DNA from 2 places in the Devosia sp. A449 genome. Region 1 is predicted to be linked to the other one. Evidence: predicted binding sites of a transcription regulator. Region 1 holds the regulator's gene; the other holds the start of a gene.

Region 1 (4,840 bases):
GCTCGACGACGCCGACCTCAAGGCCGCCGTCGAGAGCGTGGCACAGTCGGCGTTTTTCTCGACCGGGCAGCGTTGCACGGCATCGTCGCGCGTCATCGTCACCGAAGGCATCCACGACAAGTTTGTCGAGGCACTGGCCGAGCGGACGCGCAATCTGCGGGTCGGTCATGCGCTGGACGCGAATTCCGAAATCGGGCCGGTGGTTGACCCCAGCCAGCTCAAGCAGGACACCGACTATATCGCCATCGGCAAGGCCGAAGGCGCCAAGCTGGTGGCCGGTGGCGAATTGGTGAAGTCGGCGACCGAAGGCTATTTCCTGCAGCCGACGCTGTTTACCGAAGCGACCAATTCGATGCGCATCAGCCGCGAAGAGATCTTCGGGCCGGTGGCTTCGGTCATCCGGGTCAAGGATTATGACGAAGCACTGGCCACGGCCAATGACACCGAGTTCGGCCTCAGCGCCGGCATCGTCACCACCTCGCTGAAATATGCGACGCATTTCAAGCGCAATGCCGAAGCCGGTATGGTGATGGTCAACGTGCCGACCGCCGGCGTCGATTTCCACGTGCCGTTCGGGGGCCGCAAGGGCTCGAGCTACGGCCCGCGCGAGCAGGGCAAGTATGCGGCGGAGTTCTTCACCGTGGTGAAGACGGCTTACACCGCAGCCGGCTAATCCGCGCTGCGATGAGTTTGACCCTCGGGCCCGGCCCGAGGGTTTTTTTATGCCCGAGCGTTTTCACATAGCGGACCAGCCACTTAGTGGCTGGCGAAGCAGAGCATTCTCTCCCATTGTGGGCTTGGTTCGGCCACATGGCGGAGCTAGAGGCGATGTGAAGCGGGAGAGTGCGTAATGGCTGAGCGAATGTCCGTGCTGGCACCGTTTAAGCACGAGACCTTCCGGCTGCTGTGGACGGCGACGCTGGTATCGAATCTGGGCGGGCTGGTGCAGTCGGTGGGCGCCGGCTGGATGATGACCACGCTGACGGACTCGCACAACATGGTGGCGCTGGTGCAGGCGTCGACCACGCTGCCGATCATGGTATTTTCCTTGGCCTCGGGTGCGCTGGCCGATAATTTCGACCGCCGCATCGTCATGATCATCGCCCAGATCGGGCTGGCGCTGGTTTCGGCGGTTCTGGCGGTGATGGCGTTCATGGGGCTGCTGACGCCCTGGCTGTTGCTCAGTTTTACCTTTCTCATCGGCTGCGGCACGGCGTTGTTCAACCCGTCCTGGCAGGCTTCGATGGGCGATATCGTGCCCCGGCACGACCTGCCGGGCGCGGTGACGCTCAACGCCATGGGCTTCAACATGATGCGCAGCGTCGGCCCCGCGGTTGGCGGGGTGATCGTGGCGCTGGCCGGTGCGGCGGCCGCCTTCGCGCTCAATGCGCTGAGCTATCTGCCGCTGACGGTGGCGCTGCTGCGCTGGAAGCCGGATTACGTGCCAAACCGGCTGCCGCGCGAAGATTTCGGCAGCGCCATCCTGGCGGGGCTGCGCTATGTGTCGCTGTCGCCAAACCTGACGACGGTGCTGTTTCGCAGCTTCCTGTTCGGGCTGGCTGCGGTGTCGATTTTGGCGCTGCTGCCTTCGGTGGCGAGTGAATATGTGGGCGGCGGCCCGATGGTCTATGGCACGCTGCTGGGCTGCTTCGGGCTGGGGGCGATTGGCGGCGCGTTTCTCAATGGCCGTATTCGCGAGCGGTTCAGCAATGAAGTGATCGTGCGGTTCGCCTGTGCCGGCTTTGCCATCAGTTGCGTGGGGCTCGGGCTGAGCCGCGATCCGCTGCTGAGCCATCTGGCGCTGCTGCCCGCGGGCGGCTGCTGGGTGCTGGCGATGTCGCTGTTCAATGTCTCGATCCAGCTGTCGTCGCCGCGCTGGGTGGTGGGGCGGGCTCTCTCGCTGTATCAGACCGCCACGTTCGGCGGCATGGCGATGGGTAGCTGGGTCTGGGGAGCCAGCGCGGATGGCTTCGGGCTGGGGGCCGCCCTGGTGATGGCGAGCCTGGTGCTGCTGGTGTGTGGGCTGGTCGGGTTCCGGCTGCCGCTGCCGGAGTTCAATTCGCGGGACCTCAACCCGCTCGACACCTTCAATGAGCCGGTCCTGAAACTCGATATGCGACCGCGCAGCGGGCCGATCATGGTGATGATCGATTATCGCATCGCCCAGGAAGACATTCCGCGCCTGCTCTCGCTGATGGCGGCGCGGCGCCGCATCCGTATCCGCGACGGGGCCAGGCAATGGGCGCTGCTGCGCGATCTTGAACATCCCGATATCTGGACCGAGTCCTATCACGTGCCGACCTGGATCGACTATGTGCGGCACAATCTGCGGCGCACCAAGGCGGATGCGGAGAATAGCGAGCAGCTGCGGGCGCTGCATCGGGGGACCGAGCCGCCGAAGGTGCATCGGCTGATCGAACGGCAGACGGTGCCGCTGAGCGATGATACGCCGTTAAGGGATATTCCGGAGGTTTGAGGGGGCACCCCTCAGACGTGTAGAGATTTGGCCCACCCACGATGTCACCCCGGCCTTGAGCCGGGGCCCAGCCTGAAATGGAACCGGTGGCTGGATCTCAGGATGGGTCCCGGCTCAAGACCGGGATGACACCGCGTTTTGGGGTGGGATGGTGCTCACCCGTGGGTTTACGCCACCTGGGCGAAGCGTTCGTCGAAGGCGTAGCCGGCGCCGCGGACGGTGCGGATCGGGTCGGTGTCCTTGCCGCGATTGATGGCGCGGCGGAGGCGGCCGATATGCACGTCGACGGTGCGCTCATCAACATAGACGTCATTGCCCCAGACGCCATCGAGCAATTGTTCACGCGAATAGACGCGGCCGGGGTGGCGCATCAGATATTCGAGCAGGCGATATTCGGTGGGGCCGAGATGGACGTCGCGGCTGGCGCGGCGGACGCGGTGGGTGGTGCGGTCGAGTTCGAGATCACCAACCTTGAGCGCAGCAGTAACCAGATTGGGATTGGCGCGGCGCAACAGCGCGTGGATGCGGGCCATCAGTTCGGGGACCGAGAAGGGCTTGACCACATAGTCGTCGGCCCCGGTGGCGAGGCCCCGGACGCGCTCTTCTTCCTCGCCGCGGGCGGTGAGCATGATGATCGGCACGCGGGCGGTTTCCTCGCGGGCGCGGAAGCGTCGGCACAGTTCGATGCCGGAGATTTCGGGCAGCATCCAATCGAGCAGGATCAGGTCGGGCAGCTTGTCCTGGACCGCCTGCTGGGCCTCGTCGCCGGTTTCGGCGGTGACGACGGCAAAGCCTTCGGCTTCCAGATTATAGCGCAGCAGGATGGCGATATCGCCTTCGTCTTCGACAACGAGAATGGTGGCGGGCATGGGGGGCTCCCCTTGGGCCGGCGCGCCGGCGTTCGATTTGTATCTCCCTCCCCCTTGAGGGGAGGGCTGGGGAGGGGGTGGTTTGGCGGGTCACTGATGGACCCCCACCCCCGACCCCTCCCCTCAAGGGGGAGGGGAGGAAAGGCCGATCAGGCCTTGAGCTGGGTGCGTTGCAGTTCCTGGACTTCGCTGGTGAGCTGCTTGCCGGTCTGCAGGTAATAGGCGCGCTCGGCGATGTTGGTGGCGTGGTCGCCGATGCGTTCGAGGTTTTTGGCGCAGAACAGCAGATGGGTGCAGGGCGTGATGTTGCGCGGGTCTTCCATCATGTAGGTCAGCAGCTCACGGAACAAAGACGTGTGCATGGCATCGACCTCGTCGTCGCGGTTGCACACTTCGATGGCGGCGGCGGCGTCGCGGCTGGCATAGGCGTCCAGCGCATCCTTGATCTGGCGCAGCACCAAGGCCGTCATGTTCTTGACGCCGTTATAGAAGCTGGGCTGCAGATTGAGGCCTTCGAGCTTGAGCGAGCGGCGGGCCAACTGCTTGGCCATGTCGCCGACGCGTTCGAGGTCATTGGCGACGTGGATGGAAGTGATGATGGCGCGCAGGTCGGACGCCATGGGCTGGCGGCGGGCGATCATCGAGACGGCCATTTCGTCGATCTGGCGCTGCATGTCGTCAATGCGCTGATCGGCGATGATGGTGAGGTCGGCCAGCTCGCGGTCGAGCTTGAGCAGGGCCTTGGTGCCGTTCTCGATGGCGACTTCAACCTGGCCGCCCATCTCGGCGATGGATTGGGCCAGTTGCGTCAGCTCGTCGCTATAGGCGGTAACGATATGGTCGGTGCCAGTCGGGGACATGGGTAATTCCTCTTAGGGCGCGGGCGTTAGCCGATGCGGCCCATGATGTAATCCTGGGTCTGCTTGTTGACCGGATTGGTGAAGATGTCTTCGGTGACGCCTTCCTCGATCAGATTGCCCAGATGGAAGAACGCGGTCTTCTGGCTGACGCGGGCGGCCTGCTGCATCGAGTGGGTGACGATGACGATGGTGTAGTTTTCGCGCAGCTCGTCGATCAGCTCTTCGATGATGGCGGTGGCGATGGGGTCCAGGGCCGAGCAGGGCTCGTCCATCAGGATGACTTCGGGACCGACGGCAATGGCGCGGGCGATGCAGAGACGCTGCTGCTGGCCACCGGACAGACCGGTGCCGGGCTCGTTGAGGCGATCCTTGACCTCGTTGAACAGGCCCGCCTTGCGCAGCGAGTTGACGACGATTTCGTCGAGGTCGGTCTTGGAGCGGGCGAGGCCGTGGATTTTGGGGCCGTAGGCGACGTTTTCGTAGATCGACTTGGGGAAGGGATTGGGCTTCTGGAACACCATGCCGATGCGGGCGCGCAGTTCGACCACGTCGAGGCTGGGATCGTAAATGTCTTCGCCGTCGAGCTTGATGACGCCGCCGACCTTGGCGCCGTCAATGGTGTCGTTCATGCGGTT
Region 2 (4,840 bases), on a different contig from region 1:
CAAAGGCCGTGGATGCGGCGGTTTTGCGCGGCGGAGATGCGCACGCGCTTGCGGCCACGGGTGATGCCGACATAGGCGAGACGACGTTCCTCCTCGAGCCCAGCTCGGCCGCTTTCATCCATCGACCGCTGGCTGGGGAAGGTGCCTTCTTCCCAGCCGGGCAGGAAGACAGTGTTGAACTCAAGCCCCTTGGCGCCATGCAGGGTCATGATGGTGACGGCGTCGGCGGCATCGGCGTTATCGCGGTCCATGACCAGGGCGATGTGTTCGAGGAAGCCACCAAGGGTGTCGAATTCTCCCATGGCGCGGCTCAGTTCCTTGAGGTTTTCCTTGCGGCCCTCGGACTCAACGGATTTGTCGGCGCTGAGCATGTCGGTGTAGCCGCTCTCTTCGAGGATCTGCTCAACGAGTTCGAAAGGCTGCAACGTCGCGGTGCGGAACGCCCAGTCTTCGAACTGGCCTACCAGGCTACCCAAGGTCGTGCGCTGCTTGGACTTGAGTTCCTCGGTTTCGAGCAGCAGGCGGGTGGCTGCCAGCAGCGGCATGTTCTGGTGCCGCGCCGTCTCCATCAGCATTTTTAGCGTGGCGTCGCCTATGCCGCGCTTGGGAACATTGATGATGCGTTCGAAGGCAAGATCGTCGGCAGGTTGGGCGACGAGACGCAGATAGGCCAGAGCGTCCCGGATTTCCTTGCGCTCGTAAAAGCGCGGGCCGCCGATGACGCGGTAATTGAGGCCGAGGGTAATGAAGCGCTCTTCGAACTCGCGCATCTGAAAGGAGGCACGGACCAGAATTGCCATGGAGTTGAGGCTCTCGCCCCCGCGCTGATATTGTTCGATCTCTTCGCCGACCGTGCGCGCCTCTTCCTCGCTGTCCCAGACTTGGGTGACAGAGACTGGCTCGCCAGTTTCGCCCACATCGGTCTGCAGCGTCTTGCCGAGGCGGCTTTCGTTGAAGGCGATGATGTTGGAGGCGGCCTTGAGGATGTTCGAGGTCGAGCGGTAGTTGCGCTCGAGCTTTATGACCTTGGCGCCCGGAAAGTCCTTTTCGAAGCGCAGGATGTTGTCGACCTCGGCGCCACGCCAGCCATAGATCGACTGATCGTCGTCGCCCACGACGCAGATATTGGCTTCGCTGGCTGGTTTCCCCTGAGCCAGCAGGCGCAGCCAGAGATATTGGGCGACGTTGCTGTCCTGATATTCGTCCACCAGCATGTATTTGAACTTGCGATGGTACTCCGCCAGCACGTCCGGATTTTCCTTGAACAGCCGGATACACTCCAGCAGCAGGTCGCCAAAATCGGCGGCGTTCAGCGCTTTAAGCCGGGCCTGGTAGGCGGCGTAGAGCTTGCCGCCACGACCATTGGCATAGCTGCCGCTATCGGCCGGCGACACATCCTTTGGCAGCAGGCCCTTGTTCTTCCATCCATCCATCATTCCGGCGAACTGCTTGGCGGGCCAACGCTTCTCATCGATATTGTCGGCGACGAGCAACTGCTTGATCAGCCGGATTTGATCGTCGGTATCCACGATGGTGAAGGAGCTGGTCAGGCCCACCAGCCCGGCGTGCTGACGCAGGATGCGGGCGCCGATCGAGTGGAAGGTGCCCATCCAGGGCATGGCATCGAGCCGCGGCACGAGCTTTTCGATGCGCTCCTTCATTTCCCGGGCGGCCTTGTTGGTAAAGGTCACCGATAGGATCTGGCCTGGCCAGGCGCGGTTGGTATTGATGATGTGGGCGATGCGGGTGGTCAGTACCCGTGTTTTGCCGGTGCCGGCGCCGGCCAGCACAAGCAACGGGCCTTCGATGGACTCCACGGCATCGCGCTGTTCCTCATTGAGGCCGCTCAGATAGTCGGGCGCCTGGTTCCGTTTGAACTGGCTGGTAATCGACCCGGCAGCGGGGCGATCGAGTGGGTGAGCATCACCGGACATTGAGGGCCTTTCCATCGCGGCGTCCGGGGCAGGACGCACTGCGCGGGCATTGACGAATCTTATTTTGTTCTCGTTGGGCAATATAGGGATTGGCGGGTGCGGTGTATAGAACGCGGGCGCTGTCACCGATCCGTCATGGTGGCGTCATGGGACTGTCTCGTGCCCACCCTATGCGGAGCCTATTCCAACCGAGGCTCCATCATGTTCAAGCCAAAATACCTGGCCGCCATCACGGCGGCGTTGCTGGCCACGACCGGTACGGTCGCCGCTGCCGAGTATTTCAACCGCATTGCCAGCTTCCCGGTCGCACTGAATACGCCCGATGCCGAAGAGGGGGCCGAGAACTCGGCCGAAATCATCACCGCAACCGAAGACGGCATGACGCTGGTTTATTCCAATGCGCTGCTGGGTGGCATTGGCTTCATCGATATCACCGACCCGACCGCGCCCAAGCCGGCCGGCTTCGTGGCGCTGGATGGCGGCCCTACCTCGGTGGCGGTGATCGGCGGCAAGGCGCTGGTGACCTCGGACACCACGACAGACTTCACCGCCCCTACGGGTTATCTGGCGATCATCGACATTGCCACCAAGACCATCGAGGCGACCTGCGATCTGGGCGGCCAGCCCGACGCCATTGCCAAGAATTTCGACGCTTCGCTGATTGCCATTTCGATGGAAAACCAGCGCGACGAAGACCTCAATGACGGCGTGATCCCGCAACTGCCCAGCGGCAATATCACCTTCTTCGACGTGGCCGGCGGCAGCGTCGATTGCGGCACCATGCGGGTCACCGAACTGGCCGGTGTTGCTGATTTCGCCGGCGATGATGCCGAACCGGAATATACCGACTTCAACAGCCTCAACGAATTGGCGGTGACGCTGCAGGAAAACAACCACATCGTCATCCTCAATGGCGAAACCGGCAAAATCATCAGCGATTTCAGCGCCGGCAGTGTTGACCTGGACGGCATCGACGCCACCGAAGATGGTCGTCTGAGCTTCACCGAGAGCCAGCATGGCCGCAAGCGCGAGCCCGACGCAATCCAGTGGCTCGATAGTGACCGCGTCGTCATCGCCAATGAAGGCGACTACGAAGGCGGCTCGCGCGGTTTCACCATCTTCCACAAGGACGGCACCGAACTCTATGAGAGCGGGTCGTCGATGGAATATATCGCCGCCCAGCTCGGCCACTATCCGGAAGGCCGCTCGGACGCCAAAGGTGTCGAGCCCGAAGGCATGGAAGTGGGCAAGTTCGGCGACACCAACTTCATCTTCGTCAACCAGGAGCGTTCCTCGCTGGTGGCGATCTACAAGGACACCGGTGGCGAGCCCGAATATTGGCAGTCCGTGCCCTCGGGCATTGGCCCGGAAGGCGCCTTGGCCATTCCGTCGCGCAATCTCTATGTCACGGCCAACGAGACCGATCTGTCGCCCGACGGGCTGGCTGGTTCGCATGTGATGATCTTTGAACTCGCTGAAGGCGAGCCGGCCTATCCCCAGATCATGTCGGATCTCGATGCCGACGGTAAACCGATCGGCTGGGCCGCGTTGTCCGGCGCCGTGGGTGATGCCGAACAGTCGGGCATTCTCTATGCCGTCAGCGACAGCGCGTTCAGCGAAGCGGCGGTCTACACCATTGACGCGACGGCCAAGCCGGCCCGCATCGTCAAGAAGACCGTGGTTACCCGCAATGGCGTGCCGGCCCAGAAGCTCGACCTGGAAGGCATCACGCTGGACGGCGAAGGCGGTTTCTGGCTGGCTTCGGAAGGCGACACCGCCAAGTTGACGCCGCATGCGCTGTTCCACGTCAATGCGGATGGCGAGATCGAGGATGAGGTCGCTTTCCCGGCAGCGCTACTGGCCGGCGAGACCCGTTCGGGTTCGGAAGGCATTGCCAAAATTGGCGACACGCTGTGGATCGCCATTCAGCGCGAATGGAAGGATGATCCCAAGGGTCTGGTGAAGCTGGTTTCCTACAACACCGAAGCCAAAGAATGGGGCGCGGTGCATTATCCGCTCGAGGCGGCCGCCGAAGGCACCTGGGTCGGGCTCAGCGAAATCACCGTGCAGGGCGACTACGCCTACATCATCGAGCGCGACAACCAGATCGCCGACAATGCAGCCCTCAAGGCAATCTACCGCGTGCCGGTAAGCGAACTGGTCGCGGCCCCGCTGGGCGGCGAGTTGCCGACCGTCAGCAAGGAACTGGTGCGAGACCTGGTTCCCGACCTCAAGGCCAATAATGGCTATGTGGTCGACAAGGTGGAGAGTTTCGCTGTCGACGCCGCCGGCCATGGCTATGTCATCACCGACAATGATGGCGTGGACGACTCCTCGGGCGAGACCTTCTTCTGGTCGATCGGCGCGCTCTGATCCTGCCGAATTGCCATGGATGGCCGGGCGGCGACGCCCGGTCATCGCTATTTAATCGCCGCCGCCATTTCGTGTCGTGTATTCAAGGCAATGGCGGGGTTGCGCGGGGCGCGTGCTTGCCTACACTCTGCCGCGGGAAATCGGGTGGCCGCGTGCAGTGCTGAACCGCATCTACATCATTGTCGGAACGCTGGCGATCATCGTGCTCGCCGGGGCTTTCATCGTGCCGTACTTCATCCAATGGAGCGATTATCGCACCCGGATGGAGGAACTGGCGACCAGCGTGCTGGGCACGCCGGTGACGGTGCGCGGCGATATTGAGTTCACCCTGCTGCCGCAGCCGCGCCTGCTGTTTTCCAATGTGCTGGTGGGCTCGCCCGAGGAGCCGGCGGCGACCGTCGACAGCGTCGAAGCCGAATTCTCGCTGATGGATTTCCTGCGCGATAATTACAACGTCACCCGTCTGGTGCTGCGCCAGCCGGTGATCGATTTCACCATTGATGAAAGCGGCTTTTTCGGCAGCGGCGTTTCGG

The links. Region 1 encodes PhoB, which activates phosphate uptake and scavenging genes when phosphate is short. Its sites were predicted from a motif close to TGTCATNNANCTGTCAT; they were not measured.
Region 2: the regulator PhoB is predicted to act here: its motif matches at 2,055-2,071, upstream of ACX3OW_RS06570 (esterase-like activity of phytase family protein).

What each region holds. Positions count from the first base shown of each region.
Region 1 covers NZ_JBTMWU010000003.1:635,626-640,465, forward strand. Annotated here, with positions in the region: gene ACX3OW_RS12335 (aldehyde dehydrogenase family protein) at 1-673, shown strand, start outside; gene ACX3OW_RS12340 (MFS transporter) at 851-2,476, shown strand; gene phoB (phosphate regulon transcriptional regulator PhoB) at 2,644-3,345, opposite strand; gene phoU (phosphate signaling complex protein PhoU) at 3,495-4,205, opposite strand; gene pstB (phosphate ABC transporter ATP-binding protein PstB) at 4,232-4,840, opposite strand, start outside.
Region 2 covers NZ_JBTMWU010000002.1:165,558-170,397, forward strand. Annotated here, with positions in the region: gene ACX3OW_RS06565 (ATP-dependent helicase) at 1-1,934, opposite strand, end outside; gene ACX3OW_RS06570 (esterase-like activity of phytase family protein) at 2,136-4,307, shown strand; gene ACX3OW_RS06575 (AsmA family protein) at 4,465-4,840, shown strand, end outside.